Regions from separate parts of the Cytobacillus sp. FSL W7-1323 genome, predicted to be linked through region 2. Evidence: a T-box and tRNA genes for the amino acid it is inferred to sense, from the RefSeq annotation. Region 2 holds a T-box; the other regions hold tRNA genes.
The links. A T-box is a leader RNA that pairs with one kind of tRNA and senses whether it is charged. The one in region 2 lies ahead of tyrS (tyrosine--tRNA ligase), so its partner is inferred to be a tRNA-Tyr.
Positions count from the first base shown of each region.

Region 1 (9,924 bases), 2.1 Mb from region 2:
GACTGCCGGTGACAAACCGGAGGAAGGTGGGGATGACGTCAAATCATCATGCCCCTTATGACCTGGGCTACACACGTGCTACAATGGATGGTACAAAGGGCTGCAAGACCGCGAGGTTTAGCCAATCCCATAAAACCATTCTCAGTTCGGATTGTAGGCTGCAACTCGCCTACATGAAGCCGGAATCGCTAGTAATCGCGGATCAGCATGCCGCGGTGAATACGTTCCCGGGCCTTGTACACACCGCCCGTCACACCACGAGAGTTTGTAACACCCGAAGTCGGTGGGGTAACCTTTTGGAGCCAGCCGCCTAAGGTGGGACAGATGATTGGGGTGAAGTCGTAACAAGGTAGCCGTATCGGAAGGTGCGGCTGGATCACCTCCTTTCTAAGGAATATACGGAATTAACTTGATGTTAGACTGTTCGTTCAGTTTTGAGAGTATAATCTCTCAAAATAAGGTGAAAGTAGCGAAGGATTCAAGGAAGCGTAAGCTGACGAGAATACCAAAGCTTACCATTCATCAATCGTTCTTTGAAAACTAGATAATGTAATGAAGAAGATTACCGAGTAATCGCCACCTTAGTTATTTTCTCTCTATATAATAGAGTAGAGATACTAAACTTTTTTTAAAAACACACAACCGTGAGGGTTGTGAGAAGCAAGCAGTTCAAGGAAGCGAGCGAGGAAACACCGGAGTGTGCGTCTTGTGCACATGAGGATGTTGACGAGTGAGCTGACGCCGAAATGCGTAGCTTATCGCAAGCCGAACAATGGTTAAGTTAATAAGGGCGCACGGTGAATGCCTTGGCACTAGGAGCCGATGAAGGACGGGACTAACACCGATATGCTTCGGGGAGCTGTAAGTAAGCTTTGATCCGGAGATTTCCGAATGGGGAAACCCCCTATCCGTTATGGGATAGGATCCATACCTGAATACATAGGGTATGGAAGGCAGACCCGGGGAACTGAAACATCTAAGTACCCGGAGGAAGAGAAAGCAAACGCGATTCCCTGAGTAGCGGCGAGCGAAACGGGATTAGCCCAAACCAAGAGGCTTGCCTCTTGGGGTTGTAGGACATTCTATACGGAGTTACAAAGGAACGAGATAGACGAAGAGGTCTGGAAAGGCCCGCCATAGGAGGTAAAAGCCCTGTAGTTGAAACTTCGTTCCCTCCAGAGTGGATCCTGAGTACGGCGGGACACGAGAAATCCCGTCGGAAGCAGGGAGGACCATCTCCCAAGGCTAAATACTCCCTAGTGACCGATAGTGAACCAGTACCGTGAGGGAAAGGTGAAAAGCACCCCGGAAGGGGAGTGAAAGAGATCCTGAAACCGTGTGCCTACAAGTAGTTAGAGCCCGTTAATGGGTGATAGCGTGCCTTTTGTAGAATGAACCGGCGAGTTACGATTACATGCGAGGTTAAGTTGGACAGACGGAGCCGTAGCGAAAGCGAGTCTGAATAGGGCGAATGAGTATGTGGTCGTAGACCCGAAACCAGGTGATCTACCCATGTCCAGGGTGAAGTCCAGGTAACACTGGATGGAGGCCCGAACCCACGTACGTTGAAAAGTGCGGGGATGAGGTGTGGGTAGCGGAGAAATTCCAATCGAACTTGGAGATAGCTGGTTCTCTCCGAAATAGCTTTAGGGCTAGCCTCATGCGTAAGAATCTTGGAGGTAGAGCACTGTTTGGACTAGGGGCCCTCATCGGGTTACCGAATTCAGACAAACTCCGAATGCCAAAGATTTATCCATGGGAGTCAGACTGCGAGTGATAAGATCCGTAGTCAAGAGGGAAACAGCCCAGACCACCAGCTAAGGTCCCAAAGTATACGTTAAGTGGAAAAGGATGTGGAGTTGCTTAGACAACCAGGATGTTGGCTTAGAAGCAGCCACCATTTAAAGAGTGCGTAATAGCTCACTGGTCGAGTGACTCCGCGCCGAAAATGTACCGGGGCTAAACGTATCACCGAAGCTGTGGATTGAACATCGTTGATGTTCAGTGGTAGGAGAGCGTTCTAAGGGCGTTGAAGCTAGACCGTAAGGACTGGTGGAGCGCTTAGAAGTGAGAATGCCGGTATGAGTAGCGAAAGATGGGTGAGAATCCCATCCACCGAATGCCTAAGGTTTCCTGAGGAAGGCTCGTCCGCTCAGGGTTAGTCGGGACCTAAGCCGAGGCTGAAAAGCGTAGGCGATGGACAACAGGTTGATATTCCTGTACCACCGTATTCTGTTTGAGTGATGGGGGGACGCAGGAGGATAGGGTAAGCGCACTATTGGATGTGCGTCTAAGCAGTTAGAGGGACCATGAGGCAAATCCCATGGTCACATACCTTGAGCTGTGATAGCGAGGGAAATTTAGTACCGAAGTTCTTGATTCCACACTGCCAAGAAAAGCCTCTAGCGAGGAATAAGGTGCCCGTACCGCAAACCGACACAGGTAGGCGAGGAGAGAATCCTAAGGTGAGCGAGAGAACTCTCGTTAAGGAACTCGGCAAAATGACCCCGTAACTTCGGGAGAAGGGGTGCTCATTAGGGTGTTAAAGCCTTGATGAGCCGCAGTGAATAGGCCCAGGCGACTGTTTAGCAAAAACACAGGTCTCTGCGAAGCCGCAAGGCGAAGTATAGGGGCTGACGCCTGCCCGGTGCTGGAAGGTTAAGAGGAGAGGTTAGCTCACGCGAAGCTTTGAATCGAAGCCCCAGTAAACGGCGGCCGTAACTATAACGGTCCTAAGGTAGCGAAATTCCTTGTCGGGTAAGTTCCGACCCGCACGAAAGGCGTAACGATCTGGGCACTGTCTCAACGAGAGACTCGGTGAAATTATAGTACCTGTGAAGATGCAGGTTACCCGCGACAGGACGGAAAGACCCCGTGGAGCTTTACTGTAGCCTGATATTGAATTTTGGTACAGCTTGTACAGGATAGGTAGGAGCCTTAGAAGCCGGAGCGCTAGCTTCGGTGGAGGCGTCGGTGGGATACTACCCTGGCTGTATTGAAATTCTAACCCACATCCCTTATCGGGATGGGAGACAGTGTCAGGTGGGCAGTTTGACTGGGGCGGTCGCCTCCTAAAGAGTAACGGAGGCGCCCAAAGGTTCCCTCAGAATGGTTGGAAATCATTCGTAGAGTGTAAAGGCACAAGGGAGCTTGACTGCGAGACCTACAAGTCGAGCAGGGACGAAAGTCGGGCTTAGTGATCCGGTGGTTCCGCATGGAAGGGCCATCGCTCAACGGATAAAAGCTACCCCGGGGATAACAGGCTTATCTCCCCCAAGAGTCCACATCGACGGGGAGGTTTGGCACCTCGATGTCGGCTCATCGCATCCTGGGGCTGTAGTCGGTCCCAAGGGTTGGGCTGTTCGCCCATTAAAGCGGTACGCGAGCTGGGTTCAGAACGTCGTGAGACAGTTCGGTCCCTATCCGTCGTGGGCGCAGGAAATTTGAGAGGAGCTGTCCTTAGTACGAGAGGACCGGGATGGACGCACCGCTGGTGTACCAGTTGTCTTGCCAAAGGCATCGCTGGGTAGCTATGTGCGGAAGGGATAAGTGCTGAAAGCATCTAAGCATGAAGCCCCCCTCGAGATGAGATTTCCCATAGCGCAAGCTAGTAAGATCCCTGAAAGATGATCAGGTTGATAGGTTAGAGGTGGAAGTGTGGGGACACATGCAGCTGACTAATACTAATCGATCGAGGACTTAACCAAAAACGAAAAGCGAAAGCGCCTACCTAGGCGCTGTAGCTGGACAATACGAAATGCGGGCGGCTTCAAGCCGCCGCAGCTAGACAGCACTACGTAAGTAGTCGCGTCAGCACGCATTCAGGCGATTACTCAAAACAATCTTCTTCAACATTACCTAGTTTTCAGAGAATGATTTAAAATTTCTCTTGAAAATTTTATTAAAGACGTTATAATAATATATGTCTTTAAAAAGTCCGGTGGCGATAGCGAGAAGGTCACACCCGTTCCCATACCGAACACGGAAGTTAAGCTTCTAAAGCGCCGATGGTAGTTAGGGGCTGTCCCCTTGTGAGAGTAGGAAGTTGCCGGGCATACATACTATTAAATTATTCCGCAGTAGCTCAGTGGTAGAGCATTCGGCTGTTAACCGAACGGTCGTAGGTTCGAATCCTACCTGCGGAGCCAATGGAGAGCTGTCCGAGCTGGCCGAAGGAGCACGATTGGAAATCGTGTAGGCGGTTTATAGCCGTCTCAAGGGTTCAAATCCCTTGCTCTCCGCCATTAAACATATAAATTGGCCCCTTGGTCAAGCGGTTAAGACACCGCCCTTTCACGGCGGTAACACGGGTTCGAATCCCGTAGGGGTCACCATTTTGGAGGATTAGCTCAGCTGGGAGAGCATCTGCCTTACAAGCAGAGGGTCGGCGGTTCGATCCCGTCATCCTCCACCATTCATATTATCGCGGGGTGGAGCAGTCCGGTAGCTCGTCGGGCTCATAACCCGAAGGTCGCAGGTTCAAATCCTGCCCCCGCAATTTGGTCCGGTAGTTCAGTTGGTTAGAATGCCTGCCTGTCACGCAGGAGGTCGCGGGTTCGAGTCCCGTCCGGACCGCCACTACATAAATTCACACAAATTAATTTAAAACATATTGTAAAACGTATAAGTTTTGGCTCAGTAGCTCAGTCGGTAGAGCAAAGGACTGAAAATCCTTGTGTCGGCGGTTCGATTCCGTCCTGAGCCACCATTTGCCGGCCTAGCTCAATTGGTAGAGCAACTGACTTGTAATCAGTAGGTTGGGGGTTCAAGTCCTCTGGCCGGCATTGTTTTTTATGGAGGGGTAGCGAAGTGGCTAAACGCGGCGGACTGTAAATCCGCTCCTTCGGGTTCGGCAGTTCGAATCTGCCCCCCTCCACCATCTAGGGGTATAGTTTAATGGTAAAACGAAGGTCTCCAAAACCTTTGATGTGGGTTCGATTCCTACTACCCCTGCCAATTATGGCGGTTGTGGCGAAGTGGTTAACGCATCGGATTGTGGTTCCGACATTCGTGGGTTCGATTCCCATCAGCCGCCCCATTATTTTAAATTCACATTTTTTGCTTTCATGCATAGAATATACAAATGGGCTATAGCCAAGTGGTAAGGCAACGGATTTTGATTCCGTCATTCGCAGGTTCGAACCCTGCTAGCCCAGCCAGATCTGCGGAAGTAGTTCAGTGGTAGAACATCACCTTGCCAAGGTGAGGGTCGCGGGTTCGAATCCCGTCTTCCGCTCCAAGTAGTTATTTATATTGATGGCGGCATAGCCAAGTGGTAAGGCAGAGGTCTGCAAAACCTTCACCACCGGTTCAAATCCGGTTGCCGCCTCCAATACATATTCACTCATTTTTATACACCTCATGCCGGGGTGGCGGAACTGGCAGACGCACAGGACTTAAAATCCTGCGGTAGGTGACTACCGTACCGGTTCGATTCCGGTCCTCGGCACCATAATTAAATAAAAGAATATTTGCCGGTGTGGCGGAATTGGCAGACGCGCACGACTCAAAATCGTGTTCCATCACGGAGTGTCGGTTCGACCCCGACCACCGGTATTTGCGGGTGTAGTTTAGTGGTAAAACCTCAGCCTTCCAAGCTGATGATGAGGGTTCGATTCCCTTCACCCGCTTATATGGAAGTTAAGGACTGTAGACAATCTCTATTTATTAGCAGATTGTCTACAGTTTTTTTTAGTTGAAGTGATTAGTTTTGTTGTTTTTTACTAACCTTAACGAAGTGCATAATGAGTGAAGAGAATGGATGAAAGGCTTCAGTAACGAGAAATGCATTCTCCTTAAAAAATATATGCAGAATACAGGTTGGTTAACAAGAAATATGTTGGAAATGAAAACTTTTCGTATTGATGGTTGACAGGATAGCTTTTATTAGATAAAATTTTCTTTGAAGTTGATAATCATTATCAATGACATGATGATGATCTAAAATGTTCGGATGGAGTGAATGACCTTGTCTAGATTATTTACTGAAGACTTAAGAATTGCATACGGTGATAGAGAGATTGTGAAGAACTTAAACATGATGATACCAGACGGTGAGATTACGGCTATTATTGGGCCGAATGGTTGTGGTAAATCGACTGTCTTAAAGACGATTGCAAGAATTATCCAAGCCAAAGCTGGGTCTGTATATCTTGATGGTAAGCAAATCAGTAAGGAATCGACAAAAGCGATTGCACAAAAAATGGCCATTCTTCCTCAATCTCCTGATGCTCCTGAAGGCTTAACGGTTTCAGAGCTAGTATCTTATGGAAGATTTCCATATCAAAAGGGTATGGGGAGATTAACAGCAAAAGATCGCCAGGTGATAGATTGGGCACTCCAAGTAACAGGAATTGCAGAATTTAAAGATAGAGAAGTAGATGCATTGTCTGGTGGACAGCGGCAAAGAGTATGGATCGCGATGGCTTTGGCTCAAGAGACTGATATAATCTTATTAGATGAGCCGACTACATATTTAGATATGTGTCATCAATTGGAAGTATTAGAACTGTTAAAAGAGCTTAATCAATTAGAAAATAGAACAATTGTTATGGTTATTCATGATTTAAACCATGCAGCAAGGTTTGCTGATTATTTAATTGCTATGAGAGCAGGAAAAATTATTAAAAATGGTGCTGCGAAGGAAGTTATGAATAAGCAGATTTTAAGAGAAGTATTTAATATTGATGCAGAAATTGGTATTGATCCACGTACACAAAAACCAATCTGCTTAACTTATGATTTAATTGATAGTAGGATGGTAGTTCAAGAGCAAGTCGTTTAATGATTTGCTTCTTTTTTTGACTATAATTGAGAATGATTATTATTTTAAAGGTGGATGGAGAACTTGAAAAAGCAATTGGTATTTTTATTTTTTATTCTATTATTAGTTTTAACAGCTTGCGGAAATGGTGGGAATGAATCGTCAGGTGAAGGCAGTAAGGAAACGGAAAAAGAAACATTTACATATAAATCAGAAAATGGAGAAATGGAGTTACCAGCTAATCCTGAAAGAGTAGCATCTATGGCTTACACTGGTAATGTTCTATCATTAGGGATTACGCCAGTAGCAATAGATGAGTGGTCTAAAGCGAACAAATTTTATGGTGATAAACTGAAAGATTCTGAAGTCATTACAGCAGATAATGTAGAGAAATTATTAGAATTAGAACCAGATTTAATTATTGCATATTCAACTGACGAAAATTTAGATAAATACAAAGAAATCGCGCCAACCGTCACATTAACTTATGAAAAATATGGCTATTTAGATCAACACCTTGAAATAGGTAAGGTGTTAGGAAAAGAGCAGGAAGCACAAGCATGGGTGGAAGAGTGGAAAGAAAAGACAGCTGCTGAAGGTGAGAAAGTAAAAGAGGCAATTGGTGATGATGCGACTATTATGGTATTTGAGACATTTGGTAAAGACATGTATGTGTATGGTGAGAACTGGGGACGCGGAACAGAAATCATTTATCAAGCACTTGGTTTAAAAGCACCTAAAGCGGTAGAAGAAGAAGTATTTGGACCAGGGTACTTAGCTATATCTTCAGAAGTCATACCAAAATATGCTGGAGATTATATTTTCCTAGGAGATGGACAAGGAGCCGATAATTCCTTTACTGAAACAGATGTTTGGAAAGGCATCCCAGCAGTGGAAAATGACCGCGTGTTTACATTTGACTCTTCTTCTTTCTATTTCAATGATCCCATTTCATTGGAAGAAGAATTAGCATTTATCGTTGAAAATTTACTTGGGGCTAAGTAATATAATGAAAAATAATACTTTTAATGAAGCAAAGGAAAAGAAAATATATGCACGTCCTGCAATTGCTTCTATTATTCTAGTACTAAGCTGCCTACTTTTAGTAGGTAGCTTAGTTTTGGCTATTTCGGTTGGAGCAGCGAGTATTTCATTTGCAGATGTTTGGCAAGCTGTATTTGCTTATGAACAAGGAAACGAAGACCACCAAATTATAAGAAGTATACGATTACCTCGTGAGCTAGGAGCTGCTGTTGTCGGCGCGGCTTTTGCTGTTAGTGGTGCCATTATGCAAGGAATGACAAAAAACCCTTTAGCAGATCCGGGTTTACTAGGTTTAAATGCAGGTGCAAGTTTAGGACTAGCGATTGCCTTCTCGTATGTAGGCAATACAAATTATATGATTATTATGTTATTCTCATTTATTGGAGCAGGGATTGCTGCTTGCTTAGTATTTGGATTTAGCGCAATGAAAAGAGGTGGGATGAGTCCACTAAAAATAACGTTAGCTGGTGCGGCAGTTACTGCATTTCTTTCATCGATTGGAGAAGGGATAGCACTTATAAATAAATTATCACAAAGTATTGCCTTTTGGACTGCTGGTGGCGTTTCAGGAACAACATGGGCACAGTTGCAAATTGTTACACCTACAGTACTTTTCGGTATTATAATTGCCATCATGCTCTCAAGAAGTTTGACTGTATTAAGCTTTGGAGAAGATGTGGCTAAAGGCTTAGGGCAAAGAACTTTTATTGTTAAGGCTGTGCTCATGACGGTTGTTCTTATATTAGCAGGTGCCGCGGTTTCTCTTGTTGGGGCGATTGCTTTTGTTGGTTTATTAATTCCTCATATCGTGAGATTTTTAGTCGGTACGGATTATAGATGGATTATTCCGTGTTCAGCCGTAATAGGTAGTGTGTTTTTAGTTTTAGCCGATACGGCAGCAAGAATGGTTAATCCTCCTTTTGAAACACCAATGGGAGCAATTGTAGCAATACTTGGCCTACCTTTCTTCTTGTACCTTGCAAGAAAGGGGAGATCATTAATATGATTAGTGCCCGCCACTTTAAACGTTCAATTATTATCATTATCTCGACGTTTGTGTTACTATTGCTTATCTTTACAATTAGTGTAGCAACAGGATTTGCCTCTTTAAGTCCCGATCGTCTTTTGCCAACATTACTTGGTAATGGAACGGCGAAGGAAAACCTGATTTTATTTACCTTTAGATTGCCGAGGATACTGATTGCGGTGCTCGCAGGCATGGGTTTAGCTTTGTCGGGGGCAATATTACAGAGTATTACGAGGAACCCGTTAGCAGATCCGGGAATACTAGGAATTAATTCAGGTGCCGGTTTGTTTGTCGTTTTCTTTGTTTTGTTATTTGGAAATAGTACAGGCAATCATTTATATTTGTTGCCACTATTCGCTTTAATTGGAGGATTAATTACCGCTATATTCATTTACCTTCTCTCTTACAAGAGAGGGGAGGGCATTCAACCTGGTAGAATGCTTTTAGTTGGTGTAGGATTAGCTGCTGCTATAAATGGTGCATTGTTAACTCTTGCTTCTAAAATGGCTAGAGAAGAGTATGATTTCTTCGCCAACTGGGCTGCAGGGAGAATATGGGGAGATGATTGGTTATTTGTCTTTGCTCTCCTTCCTTGGCTTGCAATATTAATCCCGTTCATTTACTTTAAATCAAATACGCTAAATACGATGGCTTTAAATGAAGAGCTTTCTGTAGGTCTTGGAGTTAAAACGAATAAGGAAAGGTATATACTGTTATTGGCTTCCGTGGCCTTGGCAGCTGCGTCAGTATCCGTTAGTGGTGGTATAGCATTTATCGGTTTGTTAGCACCCCATATTGCAAGAAGCTTAGTCGGTCCTAGACATCAGTTGTTTTTGCCTGTTGCGGCAATGTTTGGGGGCTTACTTTTACTTTCAGCAGATACGGTTGGCAGAGTTTTACTTGATACGATTGGCATACCAGCGGGAGTAATTGTATCATTTATTGGGGCGCCGTATTTTCTATATTTAATGGCTAAGAAATAATAGACTTAAAAATCGAACAAAATAAAGAGTGAAATGCACCCCACTTGCTAGACACAATCTAACAAGTGGGGTGCATTTTTTCTATAGCCAAATTTAATGCTGTAGAA
Region 1 covers NZ_CP151998.1:1,393,799-1,403,722, forward strand. Annotated here, with positions in the region: rRNA gene MKX67_RS07200 (16S ribosomal RNA) at 1-387, shown strand, start outside; rRNA gene MKX67_RS07205 (23S ribosomal RNA) at 775-3,707, shown strand; rRNA gene rrf (5S ribosomal RNA) at 3,937-4,054, shown strand; tRNA gene MKX67_RS07215 (tRNA-Asn) at 4,074-4,148, shown strand; tRNA gene MKX67_RS07220 (tRNA-Ser) at 4,151-4,244, shown strand; tRNA gene MKX67_RS07225 (tRNA-Glu) at 4,260-4,334, shown strand; tRNA gene MKX67_RS07230 (tRNA-Val) at 4,339-4,414, shown strand; tRNA gene MKX67_RS07235 (tRNA-Met) at 4,425-4,498, shown strand; tRNA gene MKX67_RS07240 (tRNA-Asp) at 4,502-4,578, shown strand; tRNA gene MKX67_RS07245 (tRNA-Phe) at 4,633-4,708, shown strand; tRNA gene MKX67_RS07250 (tRNA-Thr) at 4,712-4,784, shown strand; tRNA gene MKX67_RS07255 (tRNA-Tyr) at 4,796-4,879, shown strand; tRNA gene MKX67_RS07260 (tRNA-Trp) at 4,883-4,956, shown strand; tRNA gene MKX67_RS07265 (tRNA-His) at 4,963-5,038, shown strand; tRNA gene MKX67_RS07270 (tRNA-Gln) at 5,085-5,159, shown strand; tRNA gene MKX67_RS07275 (tRNA-Gly) at 5,165-5,239, shown strand; tRNA gene MKX67_RS07280 (tRNA-Cys) at 5,259-5,332, shown strand; tRNA gene MKX67_RS07285 (tRNA-Leu) at 5,364-5,452, shown strand; tRNA gene MKX67_RS07290 (tRNA-Leu) at 5,474-5,556, shown strand; tRNA gene MKX67_RS07295 (tRNA-Gly) at 5,560-5,630, shown strand; gene MKX67_RS07300 (ABC transporter ATP-binding protein) at 5,969-6,784, shown strand; gene MKX67_RS07305 (iron-hydroxamate ABC transporter substrate-binding protein) at 6,848-7,768, shown strand; gene MKX67_RS07310 (iron ABC transporter permease) at 7,773-8,813, shown strand; gene MKX67_RS07315 (iron ABC transporter permease) at 8,810-9,817, shown strand.
Region 1: it has a tRNA-Tyr gene. The T-box ahead of tyrS (tyrosine--tRNA ligase) is inferred to sense a tRNA for this amino acid. The anticodon was not compared.

Region 2 (9,924 bases):
ATGATGTTTATTGGTGCACGGCTGACCCAGGTTGGGTAACAGGAACTTCTTATGGTATTTTCGGACCTTGGTTGACAGGAACATCAAACCTTATTGTCGGAGGCAGATTTAGCCCAGAAACATGGTATCAGGCGATTGAAGATTATGGTGTTACGGTTTGGTATAGTGCACCAACAGCTTTTCGTATGTTAATGGGCGCTGGGGATGAAGTAGTGAAGAAATTCAACTTAAGCACTCTACGACATGTGTTAAGTGTAGGTGAACCATTGAATCCTGAAGTGGTGAGATGGGGAGTGAAAGTATTCAATAAGCGTATTCATGATACGTGGTGGATGACTGAAACGGGTGCTCAACTCATTTGTAACTACCCAAGCCTAGAAATTAAACCTGGCTCCATGGGTAAACCAATTCCAGGGGTAAAAGCAGCCATTGTCGATGACCAAGGGAATGAACTACCACCAAATCGCATGGGTAATCTGGCCATAAAAAAAGGGTGGCCATCTATGATGCACACCATTTGGAATAATAAAGAGAAATATGATTCTTACTTTATGCCAGGTGACTGGTATGTTTCAGGTGATTCCGCTTATATGGATGAAGATGGATATTTTTGGTTCCAAGGGAGAGTCGATGATGTAATTATGACGTCCGGCGAACGGGTAGGACCATTTGAGGTAGAAAGTAAGCTCATCGAACATCCAGCTGTTGCTGAAGCTGGTGTCATAGGAAAACCGGACCCGGTTCGTGGCGAGATTATAAAAGCCTTTATTGCGCTAATCGATGGTTATGAAGCAACAGATGAACTGAAAGAAGATATTCGTCAATTCGTTAAAAAGGGGTTAGCTGCACACGCTGCACCTCGTGAAATCGAATTCCGCGACAAACTGCCAAAAACACGTAGTGGTAAAATCATGCGCCGTGTATTAAAGGCTTGGGAATTAGATTTACCTACGGGCGACTTATCTACAATGGAAGACTGATCTAACAACCACACACAAGTCATATAGATAGAGTAGTGAGAAAGATTTTTGGGTTTTTTGAAATTGCGGGTCAATGATAGGGGATTCCTCTCTTATTGACTCGTTTTTTAGTATTTGAGGAAAGTTTTTTAGGAAAGCAACATTTTATGCTATCTACACATAAAAGGGTGGTTAATAGCTATAATGAATGTTCTCCTTGTTTTAATAGATGTTTAAAGTGGGAATTATTATTTACATATACGTAAATATTTGATAAATTAATCTAACCTCTTTTTTATAACCACAATAGAATGCAAAACAAAATGGCCACAGCCCTATAGAATATAGAGCAATGGCCGCTTAAAATTTATGTTATTTTCAAGGTCGGCAGTCAATTGCTTCACAATTTTATTTAGTACATATTTAGAAATTAATTTAAATCATTATTATATTCATTATGCGAAGCTTCATCTTTAATTTCTGAGCGTAAACCGTCGATACTTTTTCTCCGTCTTTCATTTTTATCCAATATTTCATTTTTTTCTTGGGCACTCAACTCTTCTGAGTGAGCTTTAGTGTAGTCCTCAGCTTCATTAATATTCTGAAGTGTATTGTCAATGTTATTTTGAATTTTTCTCACATTATCTGAACGGTTGTCTGGTTTGGCATTCGTCATATTATCCCTCCTAAGATTAATTCTTTCAGTATTTTCTCCTAACACTTCGGAAATATTCTTACTAAGTTTTTTTCGCTATATAATGGATCATAAATTGATTTATGGTGCCCGTTTTCTAGACTATTTTCGTTAAATATTTTATACAAAAAATTGAATAAGTGGAAATTTTTTTAGAAAAGATTAGATGTAATGTAGTTTGATTTTTAATTGATATGAAGAAGAAAAACTCTACTTAATTGCTATTACACTCCTCTTAAAAGATATTGAGAATCCTTCCGTACATCAAAAGATACTCACTCTTTCCATTTCATAACACACATTTTTGATGGCTGCAGTGACGAATCCCTAATTCATCTATTCATATATCCTTTACCCGGTGTTATGTGAAAACTCTCCTATGAATATCTATTAAAACTTTATCCTTTCTTTGCAATAAAAAAATCCCCTCCAAGTAGCATTCTTCCTTCATGGTAAGATGAAGGCTTTTTTGAATATCTACTTTAAGGGGACATTAATCAACTGGTAAACTTTAATAGTACCACTTCAAGAATGATTTACTTTGTTTAGTTATTTTAGGGTAGTAACAAATGTCATTGTGTTTTTTTCTATAAAAAAACTCTTTCTTACATGCCCGATTATCTGTCTCTTTTCGTATTCTTCAGCTTTGATTTTAGACTATCGCCAATTAATTCTAATCAAACGGAATTTACACCAGGTGTTTAATTTTGTGCGAATGACATCTCTTTTGATTTGAGTTGAAAATGAAATGGCCAGATTCATTCTATTCTTCATCACTCGTATCCGGTTGATCTTCTTCCGCAGGAGGATTTTCTGTTTCACCTTGAGGCTTTTCCTCTTCCGGTTTTTCTTCTGGTTTGCTATCCGTTTCTGTTTCCTTATCTGTTTGTTCCTCTTTAGGCTCGTTTTCTTTTACTTTGTCCTCTTGTTTTGGCTTCTCTTCTTCCTTCACTTTGCCAACTTGGACTTTGCTTGAAGGTGAAGATTCATTACCGGCAATATCAACTGCTGTAACATGGTACTCACCATTGCCACCTTTATAGCCTAAGGAGTCACCGGCTTTTATACTGGCTACTTTTTTACCGTCTTTATATACACGATAACCAATGACGTCATTTTCAGGATGTTGCCCCCAAGTGATGGAGTTACCTGATGCTTTAGCATTTGGTGCAGCTGGCTTTTTGCCATTTTCACTCATTTTATCGGCTGCAACGAGTACTTTAGCCCATTTATCCCTTTTCGGCAATAAATCACTTGGGTTCGCTCTAATGCCAAATAGTTTTTCAATATAATCGGCATCTATGACCATACCAGGCTCAGAAAATTCCGCTGGTGTGGATTCAAGTGCCAAATACTTTTTATCCCCTATATAGACAATTCTACCTGTTCCAAGACTATCATCTGATTTAGACGGAACATATTTTGCATTAAAGATGTCAGTATCAACAAGTCCTGCTTCAGAGCAAGCTTGAGAAGGGATTAAACCACTAATTGCACAGAATGAGCGACTGACTATACCATCAGGTCGTTTAAAGGTTTTATCTGGCTTCATGAGTTCAGGATTTACATCATAAGCAGCGTTCATCAAATCAGCCCATAAGTAATTATTACGTGCGCTATAAGATAAACTACCACTTGCTTTTAGAGACTTAGGCGTATCGTAGCCACTCCATAGACCAGCGGTTACATTTGGGTTAGACGCGACGAACCATGCATCTTCAAAGTTATTACCTGTCCCTGTTTTTCCTGCCCAATCGGCACTAAATTTTAAACGGTTTTTAACAGCAGTGGCTGTCCCACTATTAATAACCCCACGCATCACATCTATTGTTAAGTAAGCTGTTTGCGGAGTAAAGACTTCTACTTCCTTCGTTTCATGCTCGTAGATGACATTGCCTTCTTTATCAGTAATCTTATCAATCATATAAGCATCTACGAATTTACCGTTATTAGCAAATGTAGTAAATGCATTCGTATTTTCCTCAACGGAAACACCATTTGTTAATGAACCTAATGCAGCTGATCTATTCGTTTTATCTTCTGCGGTTAATGTGGTTATACCCATCTTTTCAAGATATTGTGCCGGATTTTGGCTCAAAATATCGGTATAAAGTTTAACCGCTGGGACGTTATAAGATTGTTCAACGGCATACCTTGCTGAAACTAAACCATGGTAGGTAAAAGAATAGTTTTTTGGCCAATAGTCACTTGAACCTGGATTTAAGCGCAGTGGCACATCGGGAAGAATACTTCCTGGTTGTGCTGCACCAAGTTCGAATGCAGGACCATAAACAAGTAATGGTTTCATGGTTGAGCCGTTTGGTCTTAACGTATCGGTTGCATGGTTAAGGTCTTCATTTAAGGATACACCCTTGCCACGACCACCAACAAAGCTCAGAATTTTCCCTGTACTGTTTTCAATAAGTTGTCCACCAACCTCCACTGGTTCCATTACTTCTTTTTCTTCACCATCGATTACATAGGTTGCACTTTTGGCTGGGCCGTAGTTAGGATAATCTTTAACAACTTTTTGCCAAGCTTCATAAATATCTTTATCAATAGTTGAGTGAACATGATAACCATTCTGTCTTAATGCTCGATCAGCTAAAATAAGATATTCGTTTTTAAGGTCACCAGTTAAATCAGCTTCTTCATAGCCATCTTGTTCTGCTAAGATGGATGCTAAAAGCTCCTTGGCGCGGTCTTGAATTTCATAAGTTAAATAAGGGTATTTTTCAATTGCATCATCATTTTTCGGTTTTCTAAAGTCAGCAACAATATCATACTCACTAGCTTCTTTATATTCTTTTTCAGTAATCCTTTCATCATCGTACATTCTCTTAAGTACGACTTTCATACGATCAATGCCTGGTTGTAGAGACTCTTCATCCTTTAAGCCACCACCTTGTTGGAATGGTGTATAACCAAAAGGTGACTGAGGCATACCAGCAATAAAAGCTGCTTGCGGAATAGATACATCTTTAGCATCAACACCAAATAAACCTTGAGCAGCAGCCTGAACGCCAGCGATATTTCTACCTTCCGCATTTCGGCCAAAAGTAGAGACATTTAAATAAGCTTCAAGAATCTCCTCTTTATCAAAATAATTCTCTAACCTTAATGCGAGTAAGATTTCTTTTGCTTTTCGATCAAAAGAAACTTCGTTTGTTAAGATCTGGTTTTTTATCAGTTGCTGAGTTAATGTACTTCCTCCAGATTGAGTAGAGGCGTTAGTTACTTCTTGAAACAGTGCACGTAGGATAGCTTTTGGCACTACACCTTCGTGCTCATAAAAGTACTCATCCTCTGTGGCAATAACAGCATCTCTCAAATATGGTGAAACATTTTCTAGCTTCACTTCTTCTCTTTCAAGGTCCGTTCTTACATTTCCTAAATATACATCACCAGCGAAATATAATTTTGAGGTTTCCTCATAATTATAGATATCTTTTTGCATATTTTCATAAGAACGAAGGGGTTCATCTTTAACAAGAGAAGCAAAATAGCCAATACCTGTGGCACCTGCAAATGCCCCACCTAAGATAACGGTAATTGCAAGTATTAATAATAAGTTCCATATAACTTGATATGTAATACGTGCGCCTTTTTTGGTTTTATTATGAGTTAAAAAACCGAACGCGGCTTTTGCTTTTTCTTTTATCTTGCTGAAGGTCTCATTCATTCGTTCATCCCTCCTAAAATCAAATACATTATAGCATAACCTAACAGGTAATATGACAAGGTTCGTCATAAAGTACAAAATTCATATTTTTCCTATTGGGATGAAAAAAAGTTAAAAAAACGTCATATTGACATTGGTTATTCTTTTATGATAAAAATGCATTATTACGATTCAATTTAATATTAGCGTTGATGGGTCATAAGTAGTCATTCTATCCCTGTTTTCAGAAAGTCGACGGTTTGCTGTGAGTCGATACAAATAGAAGTGCGAAATACCTCCCGGAGCTTTTACTGCGAATGAATATATCTAGTAGTAGTAAACGGTATTTCCGTTATCAGTGAAGAGTGGAGAATAATAGTGTTCTCAAACTGGGTGGTACCGCGCAAAGAAATGCGTCCCTGCAATGAGCAGGGGCGTATTTTTTTTGGATAAAAATTTATCTTTTATGAAATAAAGGAGGAAAAGTGGATGAATTTATTAGAAGATTTACAGTGGAGAGGCATTATTTATCAACAAACAGATGAAGAGGGGATGAAGGATCTTTTAGAAAAAGAAAAGATTTCCTTATATTGTGGGATGGATCCGACTGGTGATAGTATGCATATTGGTCATTTATTACCCTTCTTAACATTGAGAAGGTTTCAAAATGCTGGGCATCGTCCGATTGTGTTAGTAGGGGGGGCAACTGGGTTAATTGGTGATCCAAAGGCGACAGAAGAAAGAACACTACAAACGATTGAGAAAGTACAAGAAAATGTTGCTTCTTTATCACAGCAATTAGAACGTATTTTTGATTTTGAAGGAGATAATGGAGCGACATTAGTCAATAATTACGACTGGACATCGAGTATGAATATTGTCACTTTCCTCAGGGATTACGGTAAACATATTGGGGTTAACTATATGTTAGCTAAAGATACGATTGCTAAAAGATTAGAATCAGGTATTTCTTTTACGGAATTCACTTATACGATTTTACAAGGGATGGACTTTAAGCATCTTTATGAAAATCATCAATGTAAAATTCAAATTGGCGGCAGTGATCAGTGGGGTAATATTACAACTGGGCTTGAGCTTATCCGTAAAATGGTTGGAGAAGGTGCAAAAGCATACGGTATGACCATTCCGCTTGTGACAAAAGCTGACGGTACGAAGTTTGGAAAAACAGAAGGTGGAGCCATTTGGTTAGATGCCGAAAAAACATCACCTTATGAGTTTTATCAGTTCTGGATTAATACAGCAGATGCAGATGTCATTAAATACTTGAAATACTTCACATTCCTATCACGTGAAGACATCGAAGCTTTGGAAGTAGCTGTCCAAGAAGAGCCTCATTTACGTAAAGCACAAAAGGCATTAGCAGAAGAAATGACGAGACAAATACATGGTGAAGCAGCATTGAACCAAGCGCTGAAAATTACTGAAGCCTTATTCAGTGGACAAATTAAAGAGTTAACCGCTGCGGAAGTAAAGGAAGGGTTTAAGGATGTTCCTTCTTATCAACATACTGGAGAGGGCAATATTGTTGACTTACTTGTAGAGGCTAAAATTTCGCCTTCTAAAAGACAAGCGAGAGAAGACGTAACGAACGGTGCAATCTACATTAACGGTGATCGTATGCAACAGGTTGATTATCAGTTGAGTGAGCAAGATAAAATAGAGGGTCAATTTACAGTTATTCGTCGCGGGAAGAAGAAATATACATTAATTCAATATTAAAATGAAGTAGCCTATTTCTAAAAATTAGAGATAGGCTACTTATCTTTAGTAAACAGTTTTTCTGCATTTTTTTAATGCTATTAAGCGTATTAAGCGTGGCCGATTATAGCGTTGTACGATAATAATAGGTAAATTAAATATTAATGCATAGGCAATCATTACCCAACCTGCCCAAATGGGGTTCCAAATGAAAAATAAACATGCAGGTGGTATGGATAGCCAGTGGGTGAGCTCTGCTCTTCTAGATTCATATAAGAAAACTTCAAGGTCTGACAGAGAAACACCCTGTAAGTTTTGTTTTTCGTATCCTTTAGAAATAATATGCTTACCATCTGGAATTTTATGTTTCCACTGTCTTACCTTAACCAGCCATTGCCAAAGCTCTCCGTTTTTCTCCCATTTTTTTGATTGATAAAGATGAGAATCATTTTTAAACCAACGGAGTGGTAGAGAAGCTAGTAAAAGAGATAAACTGATGTGAATGAAACCCCATGCAAGAATATTAACTGTCAAAAGAGCGAGTGGTGTAAGGGTGAAAATCGGAAAAATATTCATACTTTTACCTTCCTACCACGCCAGTTCACCCTTTTTTTAATTCGCGTTAAATAAAGAGAATATACAAATGTTAGTGTAAAGAAACAAAATAAAAATGGATAAAGGACAATACTCGCTATATGAAAACGACCGATTTTTTGAGACTGCAAAATAAGATGATAGATGTAAAGAAGATAAAATCCTAATGAAATAAGTAATAAGCTAAGACTGCTTTGCCATAGTGACAATAAGATGAATGCAACGGAAGAAAAGGCACCGGCAATCCATAAACTTATTAGTATGGTAATAAAAGAATGAGTAGCCTTTGAAGCTGTAGCAAAGCTTTTAGTCCAACCTTCAATCAAACCTTTGATCCCCTCTGGGTACATACGAAAGCTGATAAGGTCTTTACCGCTAATACAATGGACTGGGAATCCCTCTTTACTAAAAATTCCTCCTAACACAAGATCATCCATAATCGCTTCCCCGACTTTTTGATGCCCGCCTGTCTGTAGATATTCATGTGTATTACATAAGATACACGGACCGAATGCACCTGCAGGTGGTATTTTTTGACGAAAAATGGTAAAGACATTCATGCCTGCAAAAACAATCATATTAAATAGTAAGGATAAGTTTTCATAGGATTTTTTAATACGATGAAAAGGCTGTACAGAGAGAATACCGGTTTTTCCGTATCGTTCATATGTTTGCATTAAATTCTGCAAGCTATCAGGATGTTCAAAGAATGTATCAGCATCAAGGAATAATAAGAAATCACCATTCGCTTCGTTCGCGCCAAGCCAGCAGGCCGCTGACTTTCCTTTCCAATTTTCTCTTAATGTGTTGGTATTTAAAACCTTTGCACCGTAATGCATAGCAATAGAAGCTGTGCTATCTACCGAACCATCATCGATGACAATAATTTCTCTTGGCTGCATAATTTGTTGCTGTAATGAAGTGAGTAAGTTCGGCAATCGTTTCGCTTCATTTCGTGCGGGTATAATGATAGATACCTGTTCTATAAGTGGTGAAACCAGTTTTGTACTTTTTTTTTCAGCAGTGGGAATTTCCCATAACATTAGCTTCCCAGAAAGGAGGCCAAATATAATGAACAAGACAAGTACGGTGAGAATACCGGTCAGAACCATGAATGTTACGCCCTTTCTTTTTCAGCAGTCATTATTTTATCACGCACTTGCATACCGCTAAGTGTGACCATCGGCATACCGCCACCTGGGTTTACGGTTCCGCCTGTGAAAAATAAATTCTTATACTTTTCACTTTGTTTAGGGTGTTTAAAGCCTTTGTTTTTGCTCTTATCAGAAACGGTTCCATAGATAGAACCACGATGAGAGTTGTATTTTTCTTTGATATCTTCAGGCGTCCAAAAATCCTCTGTAACAATGGATTGGCGTAAATTAGTCAATCCCATTTCTTCTAATTTAATGAGTACAGTCGTCCTTAAGTGCAAATAATCCTCTTTTGTGAAGGGCTGATCTTGGATATACGGGATATGTGGCAGCACTTTAAGATTTTCATGGCCAACTGGAGCCTGACTTGGGTCTGTTTTATTGACATTGACTAAATAGATCGTTGGATCATCTGGTAGTTGTTTTTTATGAAATATTTTATTCATCTGCGTCTTTAAATCTCTTGAGAAAAAGAAATTATGATGACGTAATTGTGGGTATTGATTTTTAACACCAAGATGAATCACTAAACCTGAGCTAGAGGGCTCAAACTTTTTTTCAAGTTTATTAATGTAGCCTATGTTTTCATTCAATAAAAATTGATAGGTTGGAATGACTTCCATATTGGAAATATAATAATCAGCCTTTAGGGTGGTACCATCTGCTAGAATGGCTTCTGTGACTTTATTTTTGCTAGTAGATAATTTTGTTACCTCTTGACCGTGGTAAATATGAACACCAATTTCTTGAGCAAGTTTTGTTAAACCTTCTGCAATTTTGTGCATACCACCAGGCACATACCATACCCCTTGCTTATGCTGCATATAAATCATCATATTAAGTATAGCTGGTGCATCATAAGGTGAAGAGCCAACATATTTGATAAAATAAGAGAGCATTCTCTTGAGATGATGATGACTAATATGATGCTCGATGGCATCATACATTGTGGAAAATAAATCAAACCCTCTAAGTGAGCGGATGATTCCGTGATGTTTGATTACTTCTAATGTTGAATCAAGCCCATGCTTATAGTAACCTTCATTAGTCATTTCATATAACCCTTTACAATAATGAAGGAACTGCTCATATTCTTCTATATCCTTGGATGTTAAATCATCATTTTCAGTGAGCATTTGTTCT
Region 2 covers NZ_CP151998.1:3,468,602-3,478,525, reverse strand. Annotated here, with positions in the region: gene acsA (acetate--CoA ligase) at 1-980, shown strand, start outside; gene tlp (small acid-soluble spore protein Tlp) at 1,390-1,635, opposite strand; gene MKX67_RS17455 (transglycosylase domain-containing protein) at 2,417-5,335, opposite strand; T-box leader at 5,515-5,738, shown strand; gene tyrS (tyrosine--tRNA ligase) at 5,804-7,054, shown strand; gene MKX67_RS17445 (glycosyl-4,4'-diaponeurosporenoate acyltransferase) at 7,100-7,609, opposite strand; gene MKX67_RS17440 (glycosyltransferase family 2 protein) at 7,606-8,739, opposite strand; gene crtI (phytoene desaturase family protein) at 8,745-9,924, opposite strand, start outside.

Region 3 (9,924 bases), 360 kb from region 2:
AGCGCGCGCAGGCGGTTCCTTAAGTCTGATGTGAAAGCCCACGGCTCAACCGTGGAGGGTCATTGGAAACTGGGGAACTTGAGTGCAGAAGAGGAAAGTGGAATTCCAAGTGTAGCGGTGAAATGCGTAGAGATTTGGAGGAACACCAGTGGCGAAGGCGACTTTCTGGTCTGTAACTGACGCTGAGGCGCGAAAGCGTGGGGAGCAAACAGGATTAGATACCCTGGTAGTCCACGCCGTAAACGATGAGTGCTAAGTGTTAGAGGGTTTCCGCCCTTTAGTGCTGCAGCAAACGCATTAAGCACTCCGCCTGGGGAGTACGACCGCAAGGTTGAAACTCAAAGGAATTGACGGGGGCCCGCACAAGCGGTGGAGCATGTGGTTTAATTCGAAGCAACGCGAAGAACCTTACCAGGTCTTGACATCCTCTGACAATCCTAGAGATAGGACTTTCCCCTTCGGGGGACAGAGTGACAGGTGGTGCATGGTTGTCGTCAGCTCGTGTCGTGAGATGTTGGGTTAAGTCCCGCAACGAGCGCAACCCTTGATCTTAGTTGCCAGCATTTAGTTGGGCACTCTAAGGTGACTGCCGGTGACAAACCGGAGGAAGGTGGGGATGACGTCAAATCATCATGCCCCTTATGACCTGGGCTACACACGTGCTACAATGGATGGTACAAAGGGCTGCAAGACCGCGAGGTTTAGCCAATCCCATAAAACCATTCTCAGTTCGGATTGTAGGCTGCAACTCGCCTACATGAAGCCGGAATCGCTAGTAATCGCGGATCAGCATGCCGCGGTGAATACGTTCCCGGGCCTTGTACACACCGCCCGTCACACCACGAGAGTTTGTAACACCCGAAGTCGGTGGGGTAACCTTTTGGAGCCAGCCGCCTAAGGTGGGACAGATGATTGGGGTGAAGTCGTAACAAGGTAGCCGTATCGGAAGGTGCGGCTGGATCACCTCCTTTCTAAGGAATATACGGAATTAACTTGATGTTAGACTGTTCGTTCAGTTTTGAGAGTATAATCTCTCAATTCAATCGTTCTTTGAAAACTAGATAATGTAATGAAGAAGATTACCGAGTAATCGCCACCTTAGTTATTTTTACTCTCTATATATTATAGATTGATTTAAAATACTAAACTTTTTTTAATAAACACAACCGAGAGGGTTGTGAGAAGCAAGCAGTTCAAGGAAGCGAGCGAGGAAACACCGGAGTGTGCGTCTTGTGCACATGAGGATGTTGACGAGTGAGCTGACGCCGAAATGCGTAGCTTATCGCAAGCCGAACAATGGTTAAGTTAATAAGGGCGCACGGTGAATGCCTTGGCACTAGGAGCCGATGAAGGACGGGACTAACACCGATATGCTTCGGGGAGCTGTAAGTAAGCTTTGATCCGGAGATTTCCGAATGGGGAAACCCCCTATCCGTTATGGGATAGGATCCATACCTGAATACATAGGGTATGGAAGGCAGACCCGGGGAACTGAAACATCTAAGTACCCGGAGGAAGAGAAAGCAAACGCGATTCCCTGAGTAGCGGCGAGCGAAACGGGATTAGCCCAAACCAAGAGGCTTGCCTCTTGGGGTTGTAGGACATTCTATACGGAGTTACAAAGGAACGAGATAGACGAAGAGGTCTGGAAAGGCCCGCCATAGGAGGTAAAAGCCCTGTAGTTGAAACTTCGTTCCCTCCAGAGTGGATCCTGAGTACGGCGGGACACGAGAAATCCCGTCGGAAGCAGGGAGGACCATCTCCCAAGGCTAAATACTCCCTAGTGACCGATAGTGAACCAGTACCGTGAGGGAAAGGTGAAAAGCACCCCGGAAGGGGAGTGAAAGAGATCCTGAAACCGTGTGCCTACAAGTAGTTAGAGCCCGTTAATGGGTGATAGCGTGCCTTTTGTAGAATGAACCGGCGAGTTACGATTACATGCGAGGTTAAGTTGGACAGACGGAGCCGTAGCGAAAGCGAGTCTGAATAGGGCGAATGAGTATGTGGTCGTAGACCCGAAACCAGGTGATCTACCCATGTCCAGGGTGAAGTCCAGGTAACACTGGATGGAGGCCCGAACCCACGTACGTTGAAAAGTGCGGGGATGAGGTGTGGGTAGCGGAGAAATTCCAATCGAACTTGGAGATAGCTGGTTCTCTCCGAAATAGCTTTAGGGCTAGCCTCATGCGTAAGAATCTTGGAGGTAGAGCACTGTTTGGACTAGGGGCCCTCATCGGGTTACCGAATTCAGACAAACTCCGAATGCCAAAGATTTATCCATGGGAGTCAGACTGCGAGTGATAAGATCCGTAGTCAAGAGGGAAACAGCCCAGACCACCAGCTAAGGTCCCAAAGTATACGTTAAGTGGAAAAGGATGTGGAGTTGCTTAGACAACCAGGATGTTGGCTTAGAAGCAGCCACCATTTAAAGAGTGCGTAATAGCTCACTGGTCGAGTGACTCCGCGCCGAAAATGTACCGGGGCTAAACGTATCACCGAAGCTGTGGATTGAACATCGTTGATGTTCAGTGGTAGGAGAGCGTTCTAAGGGCGTTGAAGCTAGACCGTAAGGACTGGTGGAGCGCTTAGAAGTGAGAATGCCGGTATGAGTAGCGAAAGATGGGTGAGAATCCCATCCACCGAATGCCTAAGGTTTCCTGAGGAAGGCTCGTCCGCTCAGGGTTAGTCGGGACCTAAGCCGAGGCTGAAAAGCGTAGGCGATGGACAACAGGTTGATATTCCTGTACCACCGTATTCTGTTTGAGTGATGGGGGGACGCAGGAGGATAGGGTAAGCGCACTATTGGATGTGCGTCTAAGCAGTTAGAGGGACCATGAGGCAAATCCCATGGTCACATACCTTGAGCTGTGATAGCGAGGGAAATTTAGTACCGAAGTTCTTGATTCCACACTGCCAAGAAAAGCCTCTAGCGAGGAATAAGGTGCCCGTACCGCAAACCGACACAGGTAGGCGAGGAGAGAATCCTAAGGTGAGCGAGAGAACTCTCGTTAAGGAACTCGGCAAAATGACCCCGTAACTTCGGGAGAAGGGGTGCTCATTAGGGTGTTAAAGCCTTGATGAGCCGCAGTGAATAGGCCCAGGCGACTGTTTAGCAAAAACACAGGTCTCTGCGAAGCCGCAAGGCGAAGTATAGGGGCTGACGCCTGCCCGGTGCTGGAAGGTTAAGAGGAGAGGTTAGCTCACGCGAAGCTTTGAATCGAAGCCCCAGTAAACGGCGGCCGTAACTATAACGGTCCTAAGGTAGCGAAATTCCTTGTCGGGTAAGTTCCGACCCGCACGAAAGGCGTAACGATCTGGGCACTGTCTCAACGAGAGACTCGGTGAAATTATAGTACCTGTGAAGATGCAGGTTACCCGCGACAGGACGGAAAGACCCCGTGGAGCTTTACTGTAGCCTGATATTGAATTTTGGTACAGCTTGTACAGGATAGGTAGGAGCCTTAGAAGCCGGAGCGCTAGCTTCGGTGGAGGCGTCGGTGGGATACTACCCTGGCTGTATTGAAATTCTAACCCACATCCCTTATCGGGATGGGAGACAGTGTCAGGTGGGCAGTTTGACTGGGGCGGTCGCCTCCTAAAGAGTAACGGAGGCGCCCAAAGGTTCCCTCAGAATGGTTGGAAATCATTCGTAGAGTGTAAAGGCACAAGGGAGCTTGACTGCGAGACCTACAAGTCGAGCAGGGACGAAAGTCGGGCTTAGTGATCCGGTGGTTCCGCATGGAAGGGCCATCGCTCAACGGATAAAAGCTACCCCGGGGATAACAGGCTTATCTCCCCCAAGAGTCCACATCGACGGGGAGGTTTGGCACCTCGATGTCGGCTCATCGCATCCTGGGGCTGTAGTCGGTCCCAAGGGTTGGGCTGTTCGCCCATTAAAGCGGTACGCGAGCTGGGTTCAGAACGTCGTGAGACAGTTCGGTCCCTATCCGTCGTGGGCGCAGGAAATTTGAGAGGAGCTGTCCTTAGTACGAGAGGACCGGGATGGACGCACCGCTGGTGTACCAGTTGTCTTGCCAAAGGCATCGCTGGGTAGCTATGTGCGGAAGGGATAAGTGCTGAAAGCATCTAAGCATGAAGCCCCCCTCGAGATGAGATTTCCCATAGCGCAAGCTAGTAAGATCCCTGAAAGATGATCAGGTTGATAGGTTAGAGGTGGAAGTGTGGCGACACATGTAGCTGACTAATACTAATCGATCGAGGACTTAACCAAAAACGAAAAGCGAAAGCGCCTTGCACAGGTGCGACAAGCATAAGACAGATTTGACAGGAGGTTGTTCTTTAACCTCATGACAAATTTGACTTATGACCTCGAGCACCTAGGCGCCGCAGCTGGACAGAACTACGTAAGTAGTATCCTACAGCACGCATTCAGGCGATTACTCAATAAATATCTTCTTCAACATTACCTAGTTTTGAGGGAACGATTCCCTTACAATTTCATAGTCCGGTGGCGATAGCGAGAAGGTCACACCCGTTCCCATACCGAACACGGAAGTTAAGCTTCTCAGCGCCGATGGTAGTTAGGGGCTGTCCCCTTGTGAGAGTAGGACGCTGCCGGGCAAACTACCCCAATTTTTGGGGTTATTTTTTGGCCCCTTGGTCAAGCGGTTAAGACACCGCCCTTTCACGGCGGTAACACGGGTTCGAATCCCGTAGGGGTCACCATTTTGGAGGATTAGCTCAGCTGGGAGAGCATCTGCCTTACAAGCAGAGGGTCGGCGGTTCGATCCCGTCATCCTCCACCATTTTTGTGTTTATTTGCCGGCCTAGCTCAATTGGTAGAGCAACTGACTTGTAATCAGTAGGTTGGGGGTTCAAGTCCTCTGGCCGGCACCACTCGTCCTTTGTACGAGCCATTAGCTCAGTTGGTAGAGCATCTGACTTTTAATCAGAGGGTCGAAGGTTCGAGTCCTTCATGGCTCACCATTTATATTTGCGGGTGTGGCGGAATTGGCAGACGCACCAGACTTAGGATCTGGCGCCGCAAGGCGTGGGGGTTCGACTCCCTTCACCCGCATTAGTATTTTATAATGGATATTTGCGGAAGTAGTTCAGTGGTAGAACATCACCTTGCCAAGGTGAGGGTCGCGGGTTCGAATCCCGTCTTCCGCTCCATATGCGCCCGTAGCTCAATTGGATAGAGCGTTTGACTACGGATCAAAAGGTTAGGGGTTCGACTCCTCTCGGGCGCGTTTTATTTCGGGAAGTAGCTCAGCTTGGTAGAGCACTTGGTTTGGGACCAAGGGGTCGCAGGTTCGAATCCTGTCTTCCCGACCACGAATACTTTTTAGGGGCCTTAGCTCAGCTGGGAGAGCGCCTGCTTTGCACGCAGGAGGTCAGCGGTTCGATCCCGCTAGGCTCCACCAATTTAATTTTTAACAATATATTTTATGGCGGTGTAGCTCAGCTGGCTAGAGCGTACGGTTCATACCCGTGAGGTCGGGGGTTCGATCCCCTCCGCCGCTATTGCTTTTTTATTAATGGAGGAATACCCAAGTCTGGCTGAAGGGATCGGTCTTGAAAACCGACAGGGGTGTTAAAGCCCGCGGGGGTTCGAATCCCTCTTCCTCCGCCATTAATATTTATTATCGCGGGGTGGAGCAGTCCGGTAGCTCGTCGGGCTCATAACCCGAAGGTCGCAGGTTCAAATCCTGCCCCCGCAATCTGGTCCGGTAGTTCAGTTGGTTAGAATGCCTGCCTGTCACGCAGGAGGTCGCGGGTTCGAGTCCCGTCCGGACCGCCATTTACATATTTATTATTTTGGCTCAGTAGCTCAGTCGGTAGAGCAAAGGACTGAAAATCCTTGTGTCGGCGGTTCGATTCCGTCCTGAGCCACCATTTAGTCTTTTTTGGAGGGGTAGCGAAGTGGCTAAACGCGGCGGACTGTAAATCCGCTCCTTCGGGTTCGGCAGTTCGAATCTGCCCCCCTCCACCATCTAGGGGTATAGTTTAATGGTAAAACGAAGGTCTCCAAAACCTTTGATGTGGGTTCGATTCCTACTACCCCTGCCAATTATGGCGGTTGTGGCGAAGTGGTTAACGCATCGGATTGTGGTTCCGACATTCGTGGGTTCGATTCCCATCAGCCGCCCCATTTTCAAACATTTTATTGGGCTATAGCCAAGTGGTAAGGCAACGGATTTTGATTCCGTCATTCGTAGGTTCGAACCCTACTAGCCCAGTTATGGCAGCATAGCCAAGTGGTAAGGCAGAGGTCTGCAAAACCTTTATCCCCGGTTCAAATCCGGGTGTTGCCTTTATGCCGGTGTGGCGGAATTGGCAGACGCGCACGACTCAAAATCGTGTTCCTTCGGGAGTGTCGGTTCGACCCCGACCACCGGTATGTTAAAGTTCTTAAATGCGGGTGTAGTTTAGTGGTAAAACCTCAGCCTTCCAAGCTGATGATGAGGGTTCGATTCCCTTCACCCGCTTAAATAGGGGCCTATAGCTCAGCTGGTTAGAGCGCACGCCTGATAAGCGTGAGGTCGATGGTTCGAGTCCATTTAGGCCCACCATTTATATTATTCCGCAGTAGCTCAGTGGTAGAGCATTCGGCTGTTAACCGAACGGTCGTAGGTTCGAATCCTACCTGCGGAGCCATACATATTTTAGTTTGCGCCTTTAGCTCAGCTGGATAGAGCAACAGCCTTCTAAGCTGTGGGTCAGAGGTTCGAATCCTCTAAGGCGCGTCAAAGCTCTTAAATCTTCTATAAGGTTTATGAGCTTTTTTTGTATGATTAATTTTAAATTAAGCTTCTAGGCATCTAGTTGAAAGCTTTGTAGATAAGTACAAAAAAAAAGCTTCCATGAATGGAAGCTAAAAAGGGGGATTTACACTTGTAATAGAAGTTTCTCCAAATAAATCTTTTTTTATACCTATATTTTCTTTATTTTACATATTTCTCTCATTAACAAATTATTTCACTTTTCTAACACATATTATTAGTAATATAGATGAGAAAGATTAGATGTTTAAGAAAGAGGGGCTTTTTATGAAGAAGTGGATATCAACCTTTTCTGTAATTATGATTATTTTTCTTGCTGCTTGTGGAAATGCAGAGAATGATGCAAACTCTAGTGGTGGGGAAGGATCAGTTCCTGCTGCAATCGATGCCAGTATCTCGATACCAAGTCAGATTAAAAGGAACGAAGAAGTACGCTTGGAAGTTACTGTTACTCAGGGAGACGAGTCTGTGGAAGATGCAGATGAAGTAAAATTTGAATTGTGGGAAGATGGGAAAAAGGATAATGGTGAATTAATAGAAGCAGAACACGAGAATGATGGCAAGTACGTTGCATCCTATACATTTGAAAAAGATGCTATCTATCATATTCAGTCACATGTCACCGCAAGAAGTATGCACACTATGCCTAAAGTTAAAGTGGCGGTAGGCAGTGCTGAAATAGATAACGAAGAAGAAAATCAAGGCCACAGCGCACATGAGCATGATGGAAATGTAGCGATACATATAAGTCCTACTGCTGATATTAAGACGAATGAGGAAACTCCATTTGATATTCATATTACTAAAGAAGAACAAGGACTTGAAGAGGCAAATGTGAGGTTAGAAATCGTTCAGTCAATTGATGATCATCAGGTGGCATGGGTAGATGCAGTAGAGGAAACTAGTGGGATGTATACAGCAGCACATGCATTTACTGATAATGGAACATACAAGATTGTCGTTCATGTAGAAAATGATGAAGGATTACATGAACATAGTGAATTTGAGGTCATAGTAAATTAACAGTAGAAGAAAGATATTTGCATATGCAAATATCTTTTTTATCTTATTTAATAATGTACTTTTGTTTTCATGTTACGCAAGTGAAGTTGCCTTTAATATTGATGAATTTTATACTAATCATAATCAAACTTTCACACTATAAAGAAGAAGCCCTTTATAATAGAAGTAAGTAATTGAAATCAGGAGAGAATAACAAATGACAAATACTCATTTATTTTTTAATACAAGCATTGGTAAACAGAAACCTAATAGTATAAGGAATAAAGAACAAGTGTGTCCGTTCTGTCAGAGAGAACAATTGACGAAGATTATTGCGGAGGATGGTCCAATCATTTGGTTGGAGAATAAATATCCCGTATTAGAAAATGCTCATCAAACGGTCTTAATCGAGACAGATCAGTGTGACACGGAACTTTCACAGTATGATGACAACCATTTAGTCAGATTGATTACATTTGGTTTAGACAATTGGTTAAGTATGGAGAAAAGTGATAAATATAAATCTGTGATTTTTTTCAAGAATCATGGTCCTCATTCAGGTGGAAGCATTGCTCATCCTCATATGCAAATTGTAGGTTTATATGATGTCGTATATCAAAATAAGGTGCAGGCTGACGATTTTGTAGGAGAGTTAATTGATCAACATGGTGATACTGAATTTTCTTTATCTAATAAACCACGTATTGGTTTTTATGAATTTAATGTTAAATTAGGACAGAAAAAGGATATCGCAGCGTTTGCTAAATATATTCAAATGGCAACCAAATATATTTTGAGGGATTTTCCTTTTACATGTAACAGCTATAATCTATTCTTTTACCATTTCGAGAATGAAATATTTGCAAAAATTGTCCCTCGATATGTAACAAGCCCTCTTTTTATCGGATATTTCTTGCCACAAGTACCTAATAACATCATGTGGATGGTGAAGGATATTCAAAGTAAATATGTACAATTATAATATGCATTTTTTCTTTGTTACAAAAAAGAAATATACGTAGCTGTTGTGATTTTCATCTAAAAAAAATATAATGAAGTATTGTACACAGATTATTTTTAATGAAGAGCCTTTGTTTCATAAGGAGATTGATTAATGACTTCTAAACGAACGACAACATCGAGAATTGATTATACTTTAGTTCTTATTTTATTTTTATTGTTTTTAGTGAGCTGTATTTCTATATATAGTGCACAAACGACTGAACAATACGGTGAGAATTTTTTACTAAAACAAATTGTATGGTATGTAGTGGGAATAGGGATTATACTAGCAGTCATTACATTAGATGCTGAACAATTAAAGAAAATTTCTTGGTATGCTTACGGTTTTGGACTATTGCTACTTGGGTTTCTTGTTGTCGCACCTGAAAGTATTGCTCCTGTAATTAATGGAGCGAAATCATGGATACGGCTGCCTGGTCTTGGACAAATACAGCCTGCTGAGTTAGTAAAGGTTTTTCTCATATTAGCTTTAGCCAGGGTCATCGATGACCATCATCAAAAGACACAATTAAAAACTGTGAAAACAGATTTTTTCCTATTATTTAAAATGCTAATTGTTACTGGGTTCCCTTTGTTACTCATCATGCAACAACCAGATTTGGGGACTTCCTTGGTAATTTTAGCGATTTTGCTCGGAATGGTTTTTATCTCAGGTATCACTTGGAAAATACTTGCGCCTATTGTAAGTGTAGGTGTAACTTTAGTTGTTGGTATTTTTTATTTTGTATTGTGGCATCCAGAGTTGTTGGAGAAATATTTGGGAGTAAAGGAATACCAATTGGGGCGAATTTATTCTTGGATCGATCCTTATAATTATCAAAGTTCTACAGGTTTTCAACTAACGCGCTCCTTACTTGCAATCGGTTCTGGTGAGACAACAGGAAAGGGCTACGGCACAAGAGAAGTTTACTTACCAGAAAGTCACACAGATTTTATTTTTAGTATCATAGGAGAAGAGTTCGGTTTTATTGGGGCAAGTGTGGTTGTTAGTTTATTTTTCTTATTGATTTATCATTTGACTAAAATAGGTATTAGTACGAGAACGCCATTCTATACATATGTTTGTGTAGGGGTAATTAGTTTAATAACTTTCCATGTCTTTCAAAATATCGGAATGACAATTGGTGTTTTACCGATTACAGGAATCCCACTA
Region 3 covers NZ_CP151998.1:3,829,587-3,839,510, reverse strand. Annotated here, with positions in the region: rRNA gene MKX67_RS19585 (16S ribosomal RNA) at 1-971, shown strand, start outside; rRNA gene MKX67_RS19580 (23S ribosomal RNA) at 1,299-4,231, shown strand; rRNA gene rrf (5S ribosomal RNA) at 4,465-4,581, shown strand; tRNA gene MKX67_RS19570 (tRNA-Glu) at 4,612-4,686, shown strand; tRNA gene MKX67_RS19565 (tRNA-Val) at 4,691-4,766, shown strand; tRNA gene MKX67_RS19560 (tRNA-Thr) at 4,782-4,857, shown strand; tRNA gene MKX67_RS19555 (tRNA-Lys) at 4,872-4,947, shown strand; tRNA gene MKX67_RS19550 (tRNA-Leu) at 4,957-5,038, shown strand; tRNA gene MKX67_RS19545 (tRNA-Gly) at 5,062-5,136, shown strand; tRNA gene MKX67_RS19540 (tRNA-Arg) at 5,140-5,213, shown strand; tRNA gene MKX67_RS19535 (tRNA-Pro) at 5,222-5,298, shown strand; tRNA gene MKX67_RS19530 (tRNA-Ala) at 5,312-5,387, shown strand; tRNA gene MKX67_RS19525 (tRNA-Met) at 5,414-5,487, shown strand; tRNA gene MKX67_RS19520 (tRNA-Ser) at 5,504-5,596, shown strand; tRNA gene MKX67_RS19515 (tRNA-Met) at 5,611-5,684, shown strand; tRNA gene MKX67_RS19510 (tRNA-Asp) at 5,688-5,764, shown strand; tRNA gene MKX67_RS19505 (tRNA-Phe) at 5,784-5,859, shown strand; tRNA gene MKX67_RS19500 (tRNA-Tyr) at 5,873-5,956, shown strand; tRNA gene MKX67_RS19495 (tRNA-Trp) at 5,960-6,033, shown strand; tRNA gene MKX67_RS19490 (tRNA-His) at 6,040-6,115, shown strand; tRNA gene MKX67_RS19485 (tRNA-Gln) at 6,132-6,203, shown strand; tRNA gene MKX67_RS19480 (tRNA-Cys) at 6,208-6,278, shown strand; tRNA gene MKX67_RS19475 (tRNA-Leu) at 6,283-6,364, shown strand; tRNA gene MKX67_RS19470 (tRNA-Gly) at 6,382-6,452, shown strand; tRNA gene MKX67_RS19465 (tRNA-Ile) at 6,460-6,536, shown strand; tRNA gene MKX67_RS19460 (tRNA-Asn) at 6,547-6,621, shown strand; tRNA gene MKX67_RS19455 (tRNA-Arg) at 6,637-6,710, shown strand; gene MKX67_RS19450 (FixH family protein) at 7,014-7,769, shown strand; gene MKX67_RS19445 (DUF4931 domain-containing protein) at 7,966-8,730, shown strand; gene rodA (rod shape-determining protein RodA) at 8,863-9,924, shown strand, end outside.
Region 3: it has a tRNA-Tyr gene. The T-box ahead of tyrS (tyrosine--tRNA ligase) is inferred to sense a tRNA for this amino acid. The anticodon was not compared.